3 regions of the Paenibacillus kandeliae genome follow, and region 3 is predicted to be linked to each of the others. Evidence: predicted binding sites of a transcription regulator. Region 3 holds the regulator's gene; each other region holds the start of a gene.
The links. Region 3 encodes LexA, which represses DNA repair genes until DNA is damaged. Its sites were predicted from a motif close to CGAACATATGTTCG; they were not measured.
Positions count from the first base shown of each region.

Region 1: recA (recombinase RecA) is a predicted target of LexA. The motif match lies at 2,271-2,284, and genes of this name have one in related genera.
Region 2: ABXR35_RS04365 (DNA polymerase IV) is a predicted target of LexA. The motif match lies at 2,052-2,065, and genes of this name have one in related genera.

Region 1 is NZ_JBFDUZ010000001.1:1,252,099-1,256,470, reverse strand. It holds gene ABXR35_RS05570 (regulatory protein RecX) at 160-951, opposite strand; gene recA (recombinase RecA) at 1,133-2,200, opposite strand; gene ABXR35_RS05560 (competence/damage-inducible protein A) at 2,516-3,814, opposite strand; gene pgsA (CDP-diacylglycerol--glycerol-3-phosphate 3-phosphatidyltransferase) at 3,984-4,372, opposite strand, start outside.
Region 2 is NZ_JBFDUZ010000001.1:994,058-998,429, reverse strand. It holds gene ABXR35_RS04370 (ferredoxin) at 190-426, opposite strand; gene ABXR35_RS04365 (DNA polymerase IV) at 657-1,949, opposite strand; gene ABXR35_RS04360 (DUF6756 family protein) at 2,132-2,656, opposite strand; gene ABXR35_RS04355 (hypothetical protein) at 2,710-3,174, opposite strand; gene ABXR35_RS04350 (hypothetical protein) at 3,232-3,597, opposite strand; gene ABXR35_RS04345 (hypothetical protein) at 3,760-4,372, opposite strand, start outside.
Region 3 is NZ_JBFDUZ010000001.1:2,161,254-2,165,625, forward strand. It holds gene ABXR35_RS09205 (LysM peptidoglycan-binding domain-containing protein) at 210-857, opposite strand; gene lexA (transcriptional repressor LexA) at 1,146-1,772, shown strand; gene ABXR35_RS09215 (hypothetical protein) at 1,848-2,267, opposite strand; gene ABXR35_RS09220 (hypothetical protein) at 2,543-2,776, opposite strand; gene ABXR35_RS09225 (glycoside hydrolase family 127 protein) at 2,804-4,372, opposite strand, start outside.

The DNA of each region.
Region 1 (4,372 bases), 910 kb from region 3:
TTTGTTATATCGTGTTCAAAATGCAGATTTTGTTCCAAATCAGACACTTGATGCTAATAGAATAGGAATAGTATATGAGTAAGCTATAAATGAATGACCTATATTGTTGAAAGTACCTCTCATTGCCTTTTGCATGTATTTCCTTTGGTTATAACGGTATTACTCTTCCTCATCTTCATCTTGCTTCTGCTCCACTTGAGCTAACGCACGACGAATCAGATCAGAGGAATATCCACGACGCATTAAATACGCCATCGTTTTACGTTTTTTATCCAGCCACTGACCGGATGTACTATTCCATTTCTTCTGCGCCATAAGGACAGCACTGTTCAATTCTTCATCCTCGTCAATATCACCAAGCGCTTGTTCAATTTGCTCCTGATCTACACCTTTTTGCCGAAGTTCTTGTCTAATCCACACTTTGCCTTTTTTCTGTGTACGCACACGCTGTTTTGCCCATTGCTGAGCAAATAATCCATCGTCGATTAGCTTTTCTTGCTCTAACCGTTCTAGTGTCGCTTCGATTACATGGCTCTCGTATTCTTTTTCTCGCAATTTGCGTGCTACTTCTGTACGTGTTCGTGAACGATAGCTCAGATAATTGACAGAGGACGCATACGCTGCCTGTAGTTCGTTCGCTGCCATAATTTCCTGCAAGGCATCTTTTGTAAATGAATAGCCTTTGAGCATACGATATTTGATCATTACATCTTCATGCACGATTAGGTTCAACTCGCCAAACGTTAACCGATAATGAAACCTTGGCCAGCGTACCGGCTCAACGGAAATGATCTCCAATTCACCATTATCGGGAAAATCGTCCAATCGATCCGCTTTTTGATCGAGTTCTTCTTCTTCTGATTCCCAGTCATTGGGTTGTTCATTCGTTTCAGCTTGCTGTGAACGAGAAGACTTGCGGGATGATTTGCGAAAAGATCTAAAGTTATTCATCGTTGTAGTTCCCTTCTCCAATGCAGATTGACTTGCCTATCTCTTGCATATCAAAAAGCGCCTGAACGTAATATACGTTACAGGCGCTTAACATCACCGGAATGCTGGCACAAACCGGTGATTGGCTGTATTGATTTGCTCTATCCGAAATATCCAGATAACAGAACCTGCAATGACTACATTACTCAGTTGCTTCCGAGAACAGTTCTTGTTCTTCGAGTTCTTCTTTGCGTTTTTGATCATCCGAAGGAGATTCCACCAACGTACTCAGGTTGCTCAGTTCGCGAATTCTGTTTTCGATCACGAGGGAGATTTGCGGATTTTCTTTCAGGAACTGCTTCGCATTCTCTCTACCTTGACCCATACGTTCGCCATCATACGAATACCAAGCACCACTTTTATTAACGATATCTTTTTCCGTACCGATATCGATCAAGCTACCTTCTTTGGAGATACCTTCACCATACATGATGTCGATCTCTGCTTGTTTAAATGGAGGTGCCACTTTGTTTTTCACAACTTTGATACGTGTACGGTTACCGACGATATCGTTACCGTTTTTGATAGCTTCAATACGACGCACATCAAGACGTACCGTAGAGTAGAACTTCAAGGCACGACCGCCTGGTGTTGTTTCCGGGTTACCGAACATAACGCCGACTTTTTCACGCAGCTGGTTGATGAAGATTGTAATTGTTTTCGATTTGCTGATTGCACCAGACAGTTTGCGCAATGCCTGCGACATCAGACGTGCTTGCAAACCGACGTGGGAATCACCCATTTCGCCTTCGATCTCTGCTTTTGGCACCAGTGCCGCTACAGAGTCGATAACGATAATGTCGACTGCACCACTGCGTACGAGAGCTTCAGCGATTTCCAGACCTTGTTCACCCGTATCCGGTTGGGAAAGCAGCAGCTCATCGATGTTTACGCCCAGGTTTTTAGCATATTGCGGGTCCAGCGCGTGCTCAGCATCAATAAATGCTGCTTGACCGCCAGCTTTTTGTACTTCTGCAACAGCGTGCAGAGCAACGGTAGTTTTACCTGAAGATTCAGGTCCATATATTTCAACGATCCGACCTCTTGGCATTCCGCCTGTTCCCAAAGCAATATCCAGAGCAATCGATCCACTTGGTACAACTTCAACTTGCATATGCGTAGATTCCCCGAGTTTCATAACGGAACCTTTACCGAATTGTTTCTCTATTTGACGAAGCGCCATATCCAGCGCAGCACGACGATCTGACAATCAGCTCACATCCTTCTCAATGTTTATAAACTAATTATACTGCAATTTTCGCATTTTGCCAAGCTTTTTTCGAACATATATTCGTCTTTTTGCAGCCCTCCATTCGTTATATACCAAATTTTGTAAATTGTGAACGCAATACAAAATGGCAACTTTTTTGAACTGTTTTGTGCGGCCGTTATGTAAGAATTACATGTTTTTATCCCATATGAAACAAAAAACCGCAGCAAAGGTTTGCTGCGGTTCTTCCGGCTAGAGTGATCATAGCATAGCTATATAGGATCTGCAAGCCCGTAGACTGTCTGTAATGGACGTTTATCCTCTTTGACCTGTCAAGCCAAGCTGTTCCTCCTGAAGCTCTTTGAGGCGAAGCCAGAGCCGATACATGATACTCTTCGCTGAACGGATGCGAATTGCTTCGCGGTTGCCTTTTAAATTCAGCTGCCACACTTGGGTATCGCGATTACGTTCGGCAAGCGCTACATATACGAGACCGACCGGCTTGCGCTCGGATGAGCCTGGACCTGCCACTCCGGTTACGGCAACGGCAAAATCAGTATCCAGAATCTTACGCGCTTCCTGCGCCATCAATTCTGCCACTTCTTCGCTCACTGCTCCTGGCGCATTCTCGCCTTCCAGCAACTCATGCGGAATTTGAAGCAGTTGCTCCTTCATTTCGTTGGAGTACGATACGATCCCACCCATGAAGACGAGCGCACTGCCCGGTACTCTGGTGAGATTTTCCATAATTAGACCGCCCGTGCAGCTTTCTGCCGCTGCCAGCGTCAATTTCATACCTGTCATCATCTGCAAAATCTGCTGCTCAATACGAATGTCCTGATCAGCATACATATGATCTGGCAGACGATCCCGAATGACCGCCTCCATCGCCTTCAGTTTTTCCATCGCCTGCTTCTCATCCGGTGCTTTGGTTGTGAGACGAATCGTCACCTCGGCTTCCTTGGCATAAGGCGCAATCGTTGGATCGGTTTGAGCACTAATCAAATCCAGTAGCGCATCCTCCAGTGCCGACTCACCAATACCTGCAAATTTCAGCATTTTGGAATAGATCGGGTATTCACCGGACAATACATTTGTCAGCAGCCAAGGCACCGCTTGCTGCTCGAACATCGGCTTCAATTCCTTCGGTGGACCTGGCAGTACAACATAATGCTTATCGTCCTGACTGATAGCAATACCCACGGCAAGACCGACTTCGTTGTCAAGTGGGTGGCTGTGCTCCAGAATGATTGCCTGACGGCGATTATTTTCCGTCATTGGCTTATCGCGTCCCTCAAAGAACTTCTCGATTTTTTGCATCGCTTCTGGATAAATGTGCAGGGAACGTCCTAGTACTTCACCCAACGCATCTTTGGTCAGATCATCCTGTGTGGGACCAATTCCGCCGGAAAATACGACCACATCCGCACGGCTGCTTGCCAGCTCGATTGCCTGCTTCAATCGATTCAAATTATCTCCCACAACGGTCTGGTAGTACACATCAATGCCCAAATAGGACAGTTGCTGAGACAGGTATTGCGCATTCGTATTTGTAATTTGACCGAGCAGTAGCTCAGTACCAACGGCGATAATTTCTGCTTTGACGGCTTTCATGATTGTATCCTCCCTTAGATGAATATAATGCGGAAATATATCACAGAAAAAGACAATAGAGCGCTCCCTATTGCCTTCACTGCTGCTTCTTCTCATTTCCTGGTGCAGATGACAACGATCTGTTGACAGACCATGTTGTCATCGGCTGGAAGCTTATGCTCACCATTAATCAGGAATTGTGAAAATGAAGCAATTTTTTATTTTTGAGGAAATAATCGATACCGGAATACAAGGTAATTAATGTAGCTACCCAGATCGCGATATCGGCAAATGGAAAACCAATGAATGCAAATGGGAAATTGTTAATCATCAGCGCGATAATTGCCACGATCTGAGTGATGGTTTTTGCTTTGCCCCAGTTGCTTGCGGCAACGACAGAGCCTTCCAACAGTGCAATCTGACGCAGACCGGTAATAGCAAATTCGCGGAAGATGATAATGATTGCCATCCACGCTGCACATTTACCGAGCGACACAAGCGAGATCAGCGCTGCCGATACGAGCAGCTTATCTGCCAATGGGTCCAGCAGCTTACCTAGATTGGTCACCAGATTGCGAC
Region 2 (4,372 bases), 1.2 Mb from region 3:
GGGCTGAGGCATCAAATTCTGCTTGCAATATAACGCAATTTTTCAGAAATACGAAATGAGAATAAGCTGATTTTCACAATTTTATCGTATGATCAAAAAAAGCGTCTTTCCCCAATCATGGGAAAAACGCTTTTCTCTTCTGCTTAACATCAATATCTTCAATGGACCGTTGAAGGTATCGTATGGATCTTACTCTGCGAATGGCTCGTCTTCTACACGAATCGAATCGGTTGGACAACCGTCGCAAGCATCTACCATATCTTCGTACATGTCTTCTGGGATAGCAGTAACACCGCGGTTGTTATCGCCGCCGAAAATCACTTCTGCCAAACCCTCATCATCGTAGTCATAGATATCAGGAGCCGTTGCTCCGCATGCGCCACAAGCGATGCATGTATCTTTATCTACCCAAGTATATTTACTCATCTGTATATCCTCCCATCATTGCTTTCCAGTTGTCTATTTATGTGACACCCAGTCTGTACAGATAATCAAAATATAATACAAAGCACGCATAATTTCAAATACATTCCACATAACAGCTAGTCATCGCAACTGGATATGCCGCATAAAACAGCCTTGTTTTGTCTGTATTTTAAATTTTACCCTTTCCGCTAACAGCTTAAACGCCACGATAAGGACAGACTGTACCATGCTTATTCCTCTTCATGCTCAAACCGTCGTCCATCTCGCTGCAATGATGTTCCTCTAATCTTATGATTACGAATCAGTACAGACGGATCATTGCCCAGCATACCGGCAGTAAGCACGGCATTCTCACCGAATTTGTCACGAAGCTGATCAATAATATGCGTCAGCTCCTGCTTTTGCGGCTGGCGCTCGTAATCGAATAGATCGAGCTGAATAGCCGCTTCATCGCGTGGCAGTAAATTTTGCAGGGTTACGCCGAGCAGACGTACCGGTCCACGACCAAGCCAGTGACGTGTATATAGCTCACATGCCTCATGGTATACTTCCTCAGCGGTATCTGTTGGCACCGGCAATGCTCGTGAGCGGGTAATCGTCTTCATATCCGGTGTTCGAATTGTAATCTGGATCGTATGTGCCATTAGCTTTTGACGTCGCATACGTCTACATACCTGATCGCTCAAATTAAGCATCACGCGCCGAATATCGTCCATATCCTGAATATCGGCAGGCAGTGTGGTCGTGTGACCGACCGATTTGTTCGGCTCATTGTCCGGCTCAACCAGCGAATGATCAATTCCGTTTGCCGCCTGCTTGAGCCAACTGCCCATTACACCAAAGCGTGCCTTCAATCGCGCTTCATCTGCCGCCGCCAGCTGTCCAAGGGTACGAATGCCCATCTCGCGCAGCTTAGCTGCCGTTTTCTGACCGATGCCGAATAATTCTGCGCATGGCTGATCCCAGAGCAGACGTGGTACATCACGAATACGCAGAATAGAGATTCCGTTCGGTTTTTTCATGTCTGATGCCATTTTGGCAAGCAGCTTGTTGGGTGCTACACCAACTGAGCAGGGCAGCCGCAACTCGTCGCGAATCCGATTTTGCAGCTCAGTAGCGATCTCCATCGGTGTTCCGAACTGACTTGAACCGGTAATATCAAGATAACATTCGTCGATGGAGGTAGCTTGCAGCAGAGGGGTATAGCTGTAGGCAATATTCATAAACGCGGATGAATACTTGCGATACAGAGTGAAATCAGGCGATATGAGCGTCAGCTTGGGACACTTTTGCAGCGCTTGTCCGACTAGCATTCCTGTTTTGACACCGACCCGTCGTGCTTCATAGGAGGCTGTCACTACAATACCGCGCCTGAGTTCCACGCTGCCTGCCACTGCTGTCGGCTTGCCAGCATACTTCTCAGGCTCTTCCGCAGCATGCACCGAGCAGTAAAAGGCATTCATATCCACATGCAAAATCACTCGTCCGCGTGTCGGATAGTAGCCGCTGGTATCCTCCTTCATGTCTTCCCCTCCTGTCCGTTTCCAGCTCATTCATCAGCGGCATATCTTTTTCTTTTGATTAGATGGTGATCTCTTCCAATAACCCGTTCCCTAATCACATAGCGAATATGTGTTCTATTTTATTATAAAAAAAGAACAGTCATCTGACAATGACCATTCCGTTGATCTGATGTGAAGAAGGTTTATCGCTTTTTACGTTTGCTCAATGAGATCATATTGCTTACAACTGGTTCGCCTTTTCCATACAAAAAACCTTCCTGAGTTTCAGCCAGTATCCAGTTATATTTTTTAGAGGCAATCATATAATTATACAGTGCTGCTTCATGAATGATTCGATACACTGCATCCACGTATCCTTCGTATAGCCAATACTCTTTCCGTCCATATGAACCTTCTTCTGCTAATAACACGACCTTATCGTGAGAGGGGATAATAAAATTCAAGTCGTCAAGGTAATTCTCACCAGCATACAATACTTCATAGTCTTCTTCCCAATATTTCCAACATTGATATAACGTTCTTCCATCAGGATACACACCACGAGGTACAAATATTTGTGATAATTGATGATATACTGATTGCCACTCCAATTTGCCAAATTCATGGAATTGTTCATACTTAATGTTATTTTCCTTACGAACACTTTCAATAGCACTTCTGGTCATATGGATATGATTGTTTGCGCGAAGTCTTCTTGAGTAGCTCATATTCTCCTCCAAGACTTATCTTTTCTAACTCCATTATTGCTCTACATATTCAATTACAATGTATATGATTCATTAGACTGACTATTTAGGTCTGTATGCAATTTCAATGTATAACTTCGACAACCGATCTTGAATACATCATCATACGTATACAACACAAAATGACGCATTTCTTGCAATTCTGGTTTACCTTCTTCTCTAGCTGAGCGTAGTAACGGTGAATCGGTATATTCTACCCAGTTCGAATGTTCTATCGGTCCTTCCATGTTCTCAGAATCCTCCATGTCGTCCAAAGCAAAGTGCAAATCCAGTTCCGTCGCGCGGAAATAATATACACCTTCAAATGTCAGCTGATACGGTACAAACTTCTCTGTATCGCTTTCGCTCCCAAGCTCTCCATTCAATGAACCTTCCAACAACAATTTGCGACGATCATATTGGTAATGCACCTGATCCACATAGATCGCATCGCGACCGTACATTAATCCCAATGGTGTTGTGACTGCTTTTGATTTCATCTGATTCTCCTTCTTTCTATGTAAACGATACACTTGCTACCTACTCATGCTATCCTGCTAATATTCCAATCGCTCTGCATCAGGAGCATACTCTGCCAGAGTAGAATCCATCACTTCTAGCATATCTGCCGCTTGCTTACCACCAATATGAAACAATATATACAGTTCTACTTGTCCCGGCGTATCCGTCGCTGACTGTGCCTCTCTATCTGGCAATTGTAGCTGTACTTCCAGCACCTCAGGCCACTTCGCTTCCTTGTCGTTCCATACCGCAAACCCAGCCTCATCCTTTTCCAAACGATACTGCTGTCCCACGTTATGAATCAGTCGCTCATACCAGACATCTAGCAACTGTCTTGCCGTATCTTCGGCGCTTTGACCATTATCCTGTTCGTTTACAGTGACTCCGTATTCCCAGCCCATCTGCAACCTCCCCTTTATCTTTTCATTCCTCCACTCAATGGGTACACAAGCCATCGGCAAATCTCTTCCTGACTATTGCCGATAGCTGCCCAATTGATGTTCCCCATCACCAACTTCATGTATGATTCAACAGCGGCTTTTAGATACGACGATTGCTTTTATCTACGACAATTGGGATTGGATACTTGTCAATAATCGATCTGCATAAGTAAACACACGCTCATAAAAGATAGTCGGATCGCGATATACCAGAAGCTGCCGCTCCACTTCCCGAATACGCTCTAGCAAGGATTCACTATACTGCTCATTGCCTTCTACCCGTTCTCGCCTTTGCTGCATTTGAAGTGGTGTAATTAGCTGGGCATCCTGCTGCAAACCAAGCGCATGTAGCATCGGCAACAACTCATATTCACGTTCACCGATATTATGCAATAATCCAAGCAAGCCATTCATTTGCAATTCAATATCGTAATCCAACACCAGCAGCAATTGCCGCATCGATGGCGCAAGCTGCTTCCAATGGGTAGATATCCATTCCGCATGTGGCGGCTCATACATGGTATCTGCTAATTGCTGTGTCCATTGCTCCCCATTCTCCGTTCCCTCCTGCGGTAACAGCGCATCGTAGGTAATATAGGTACGCTTCTCACCAGAATAGGGAAAAGGATATAGTCGCGCTTCCATAATCGTTTGCCGAGATTGGGCATCTAGCTGTTGCCACGAGCGACCTTCGGACGCATATTCCAGCTCCAGACGATCTGCCACAAACTGCTCC
Region 3 (4,372 bases):
CATGACAAGCCACCAATAAGGTGTATATGTAAAACCGGAGGAGAACCGGTTCGTTGACTGTTGAATACCGCATATAAAAACTTTCATATAAAAGGAGAATCATCATTGCGGCTTGATAGGAGTATCAGCTCAGATTTACTAGAAACCGAATCCACAAGAGGCAAGATTGAATAGATAAAATATATATATGAGAACAACACACGATATAATTAATGATTCGGAATGACCAGTATATCGCCACTTTGAATTTCGCTGGTGGACAGATTGTTCTCATCACGAATCTCAGCGATATAATCACGAATATCTGCATCAGGGGCTTTGTACTGAGAAGCGATTGCCCACAAACTGTCACCATCCGATACGATCACATGCTGCTTCATAGATGGCGATTCGTCGGCAACGACGAAGTGCTGAACGCCACCATACAGTAATACACTAGCAAATAACAAGCATATCAGCATACGTCCGGTCGAGTTCCACTTGGACTTGCGAGATGGGCGCTTGCGTTTCTTTTTGCTTGCCAGCGATTTGCGTGCAGTCATCTGGATCAGCTCTAGCGTTTTCTGACGGAATGTACGGCTGGATTTGCGCGTGCCGGATGATTTGCCTTTGTTCTCACCTGATACGTACATCCATTCTGTTACAGCCGGCTCTTTAGACGTTACCGGATTGCGTACTGCTGAAGATTGACGCACATTGCCTGAACGAGTTGTCTTCATAGAAGAGGAAGAAATGTTGGGTTTGCCGGAAGAAGATGTATGGGAAGAACCGTCAGCTGATTCTTTGCTATGCAAGTCAGTCACTTGAGGTTCTTGTTCCTGTTGGTGGATACTTTTATATGTAGTATATTTTAGCATGTGCTTCACGCTCCAAACGTTTGTTCTTGTTTTCCTGAAAAGAATATAGCACGAACATATGTTTTGATCAAGAGTTTTTTCGAACCTTTGTTCGCTTTTTATTTTTATGTATTTCGAATACCTGTTCCCTTCATTGAACAGAGTCTATCGTACTAAAATCATCAACATATAGAAGCTTCTGTTCCCTCAAAAATATATTCTTGCTAAATTTTAGAACTTATGTTTGTGCGAACGGTAGTTCTGTGTTATACTTTTCCCAAACGTTACTAGTATTGGGGTTGATACGGTATGTCCAAGATTTCAAGCCGCCAACAGGCAATTCTGGAATTTATCCGGAATGAAGTAAAACTGAAAGGCTATCCGCCATCCGTTCGTGAGATCGGCGAAGCGGTCGGTCTTGCCTCTAGCTCCACTGTACACGGTCACCTCGATCGTCTGGAGAAAAAAGGCTTGATCCGTCGCGACCCGACTAAACCACGTGCGATTGAACTGCTCGGTCAGGAAGAATCCGAGAATAATCTGTTATTTGCGCAATCTGTATCCCGCGTACCGATTATCGGTAAAGTAACTGCCGGTGTACCGATTACTGCGACAGAGCATATCGAAGATTATTTCCCACTGCCACAGCAGTTTACCGGTGATAACCAGATTTTCATGCTTTCCGTTATTGGCGACAGTATGATCGAAGCCGGTATTCATAACGGTGACTATGTTATCGTTCGCCAGCAACAAACCGCGGACAATGGCGATATCGTCGTTGCGATGACCGAAGATGACGAAGCAACTGTCAAAACCTTTTACAAGGAAAAAGACCATATTCGTCTTCAACCGGAAAACCCTACGTACGAGCCGTTGCGACTGACACGCGTTACCATCCTTGGTAAAGTGGTCGGATTATTCCGTAACTTGCACTGATTCTGCCCGGTATCAGCTGCATCACAAAAAGGCTCCTGATGATCACATCAGGAGTCTTTTTTATGCTCATTTGCATTATCCTTGCCTCGCCGCAGCCTGCTGTTCGCCCACATCGCCTTTTTTCAATCGTGCTAGCTCGACTCGGAACATCTGCATGAGTGCGTTAATATTCGTGATCTCAGCGTGATGCTGACGTTCCAGTTCTTCAATCTTAGCACTAAATACATCTTTTGCCTTGCTAGCGTGAAACATATACGAGCTATAATCTTCATACGTCTGACCTTGCGGCACACCGGTACGCTCTACCACGCTGTAGACTTCCTCCAGCCTGCGGCATACTTCATATTCGTGCCGAACATCGATCACTTCATCACCAGATACATTGTTTTCGTGTAGCGGATTATCAATCGTATACAGCTGCTTCAAACGGGTAGTCAGGTTTTTTAGATGCTGTTCATACACAAGCGTCAATCGTTCCCTTACGTCTTCGTCCATAGCTGTTCCTCCTTGATGATGCAGGCGTAGCCGTTCATACATGCTTCATTCTGCCAGTGGATGCCTGTCCTGCTGAAATTATATTACCCATGAGACAGATATTCCTATCTTCGGAATAATGAGGCGGATGTATTAGGATACAGCATTACTTTTATACATATAGACGTAGTCAAAAATACAGCAGGTATAGCAACTCCCAAAACAACCATAACAAACAGCCGATGAGGAATCCTGCACCGACTGCTTTAAATGTAATAATATGGAGTTTCATTCTTTTAAAATAGTTTCGTTTCCAGCACCTTAGCCATCAATGCCTTAAAGTCCTGTTTCTCCGCCTTTTCTGCTAGCTGATCTTCCATCGCATTAAATGTTTCTGCTAGAAAGTAAGCATTCAAATAGAGTGCCAGATGATCCTTCGCTATTGCTTCTGCATGTGCCTTATCAGATACATAGCCTGTAATGACCTGTCCTGCAAATGTGGCAGGATGAATATTTACTTTGTTTCGCATCGTTACTCCTCCTTTGTATTCCTGTACTTAGGCTTTATGAAGCCATACCTGCATCTCGCCAGACGTGCGGTTCGCCCAGCTGTAATAAGGAATGAGGGTCAATCGATGCGGCTGAAACGTAGCTTGGACAGAGGAACGATACAATTCGCCCTCCCACTCCTGTGTAATTTGTTGTCGCTGTGCCTGCACCTCAATCGTACCAACACCGCCTAGTAGCTCCGCTCTAAACTGATACGTATACTGCGCTTCTGGCGATACACGAATGAGATGCAGATGCTCACCGTTATCCTCTTGCTCTGCGCAATAGATCAGCGGTCCACGTCCAACCGCCAGTTTGTCCTGATCACTACGTACAAGTGGATGCGCTGCATACTGACGAATATCCATCGGTAATAGCAATTCCAGTCGATCCCCATCCTGCCACACTCTATCCAGTGCTATATATCCATCCTGTAATTCTCCCTCTACCGATTCACCATTAAGCTGAAAAGTGTATCCATCCGACCAGTATGGAATGCGCAAGCTAAGTGTAAAGGCTATGGGCTGATCCGTACGAATAGTCATCTGCACCTCACCTTCCCATGGGAGCTGACTATGCTGCTCCAACTGCACCTGCTGACCATTTAACTCTACATTCGCTACACCTGTTACATACAGATGGGTGTGAATACTCTGTTGCTCCGCATTTACGGTATACACATAGTTATGCAGCGACGTGAGCAATCGTGCCAGATTGGGTGGACAGCACGCACATCCGAACCAAGCAGGACGTGTAAATTTGACATGACTTTTGCCGGGATCATGGATACTGTTCTCTGGACGCACCTCCAACGGATTCACATAATAAAAGTGCTTGCCATCCAGCGCCATACCGCCAATCGCCGTATTATAGAGCGCGCGCTCCAATACATCGGCATACTGCGACTTAACTTCATTTTTTAGCATATGAAAGGCGAAAAAGATCAGTCCGATCGAAGCGCATGTCTCGCAATACATCGTATCGTTCGGCAAATCATAATCCATCGTAAAAGCTTCCCCATCGACGGTGGAGCCAATTCCGCCCGTAATATACATACGCTTGCTCACCAGATTACTCCACAATCGACGGCAGGCTGCTAGCATCCGTTCATCACCTGCCAGATATGCAGCATCCGCCATCCCTGCACATAGATAGACAAGCCGCACGGCATGTCCCTCCGCTGTTTCCTGCTCCAAAATAGGCTGATGTGCCTGATAATAGGCAAGTGGACGATGCTGCATCCCTTCGATCACGGGACGAACACCAGAATCTGCCGCCTGCTGTCTGGCGAAAAAGGTTGGATCAGTGCCACGTTCATATAGAAAATAACGGCTCAATGCCAAATAACGCGGCTCGTTGGTGACGGTATATAGTCGTGTCAATGCCAATTCAATCTCTTCATGTCCGTCATAGCCTTGAATTTTGCCCTCTTCCTTACCAAAATGATGATCAATACAATCGGCAAGGCGGCAGGCGATGGACAATGCCTTTTCACTGCCAGTCGATTCATAATATGCAACCGCTGCTTCGATAAAATGCCCTGCACAGTACAATTCATGACTTTCAGCAAGCTTTTT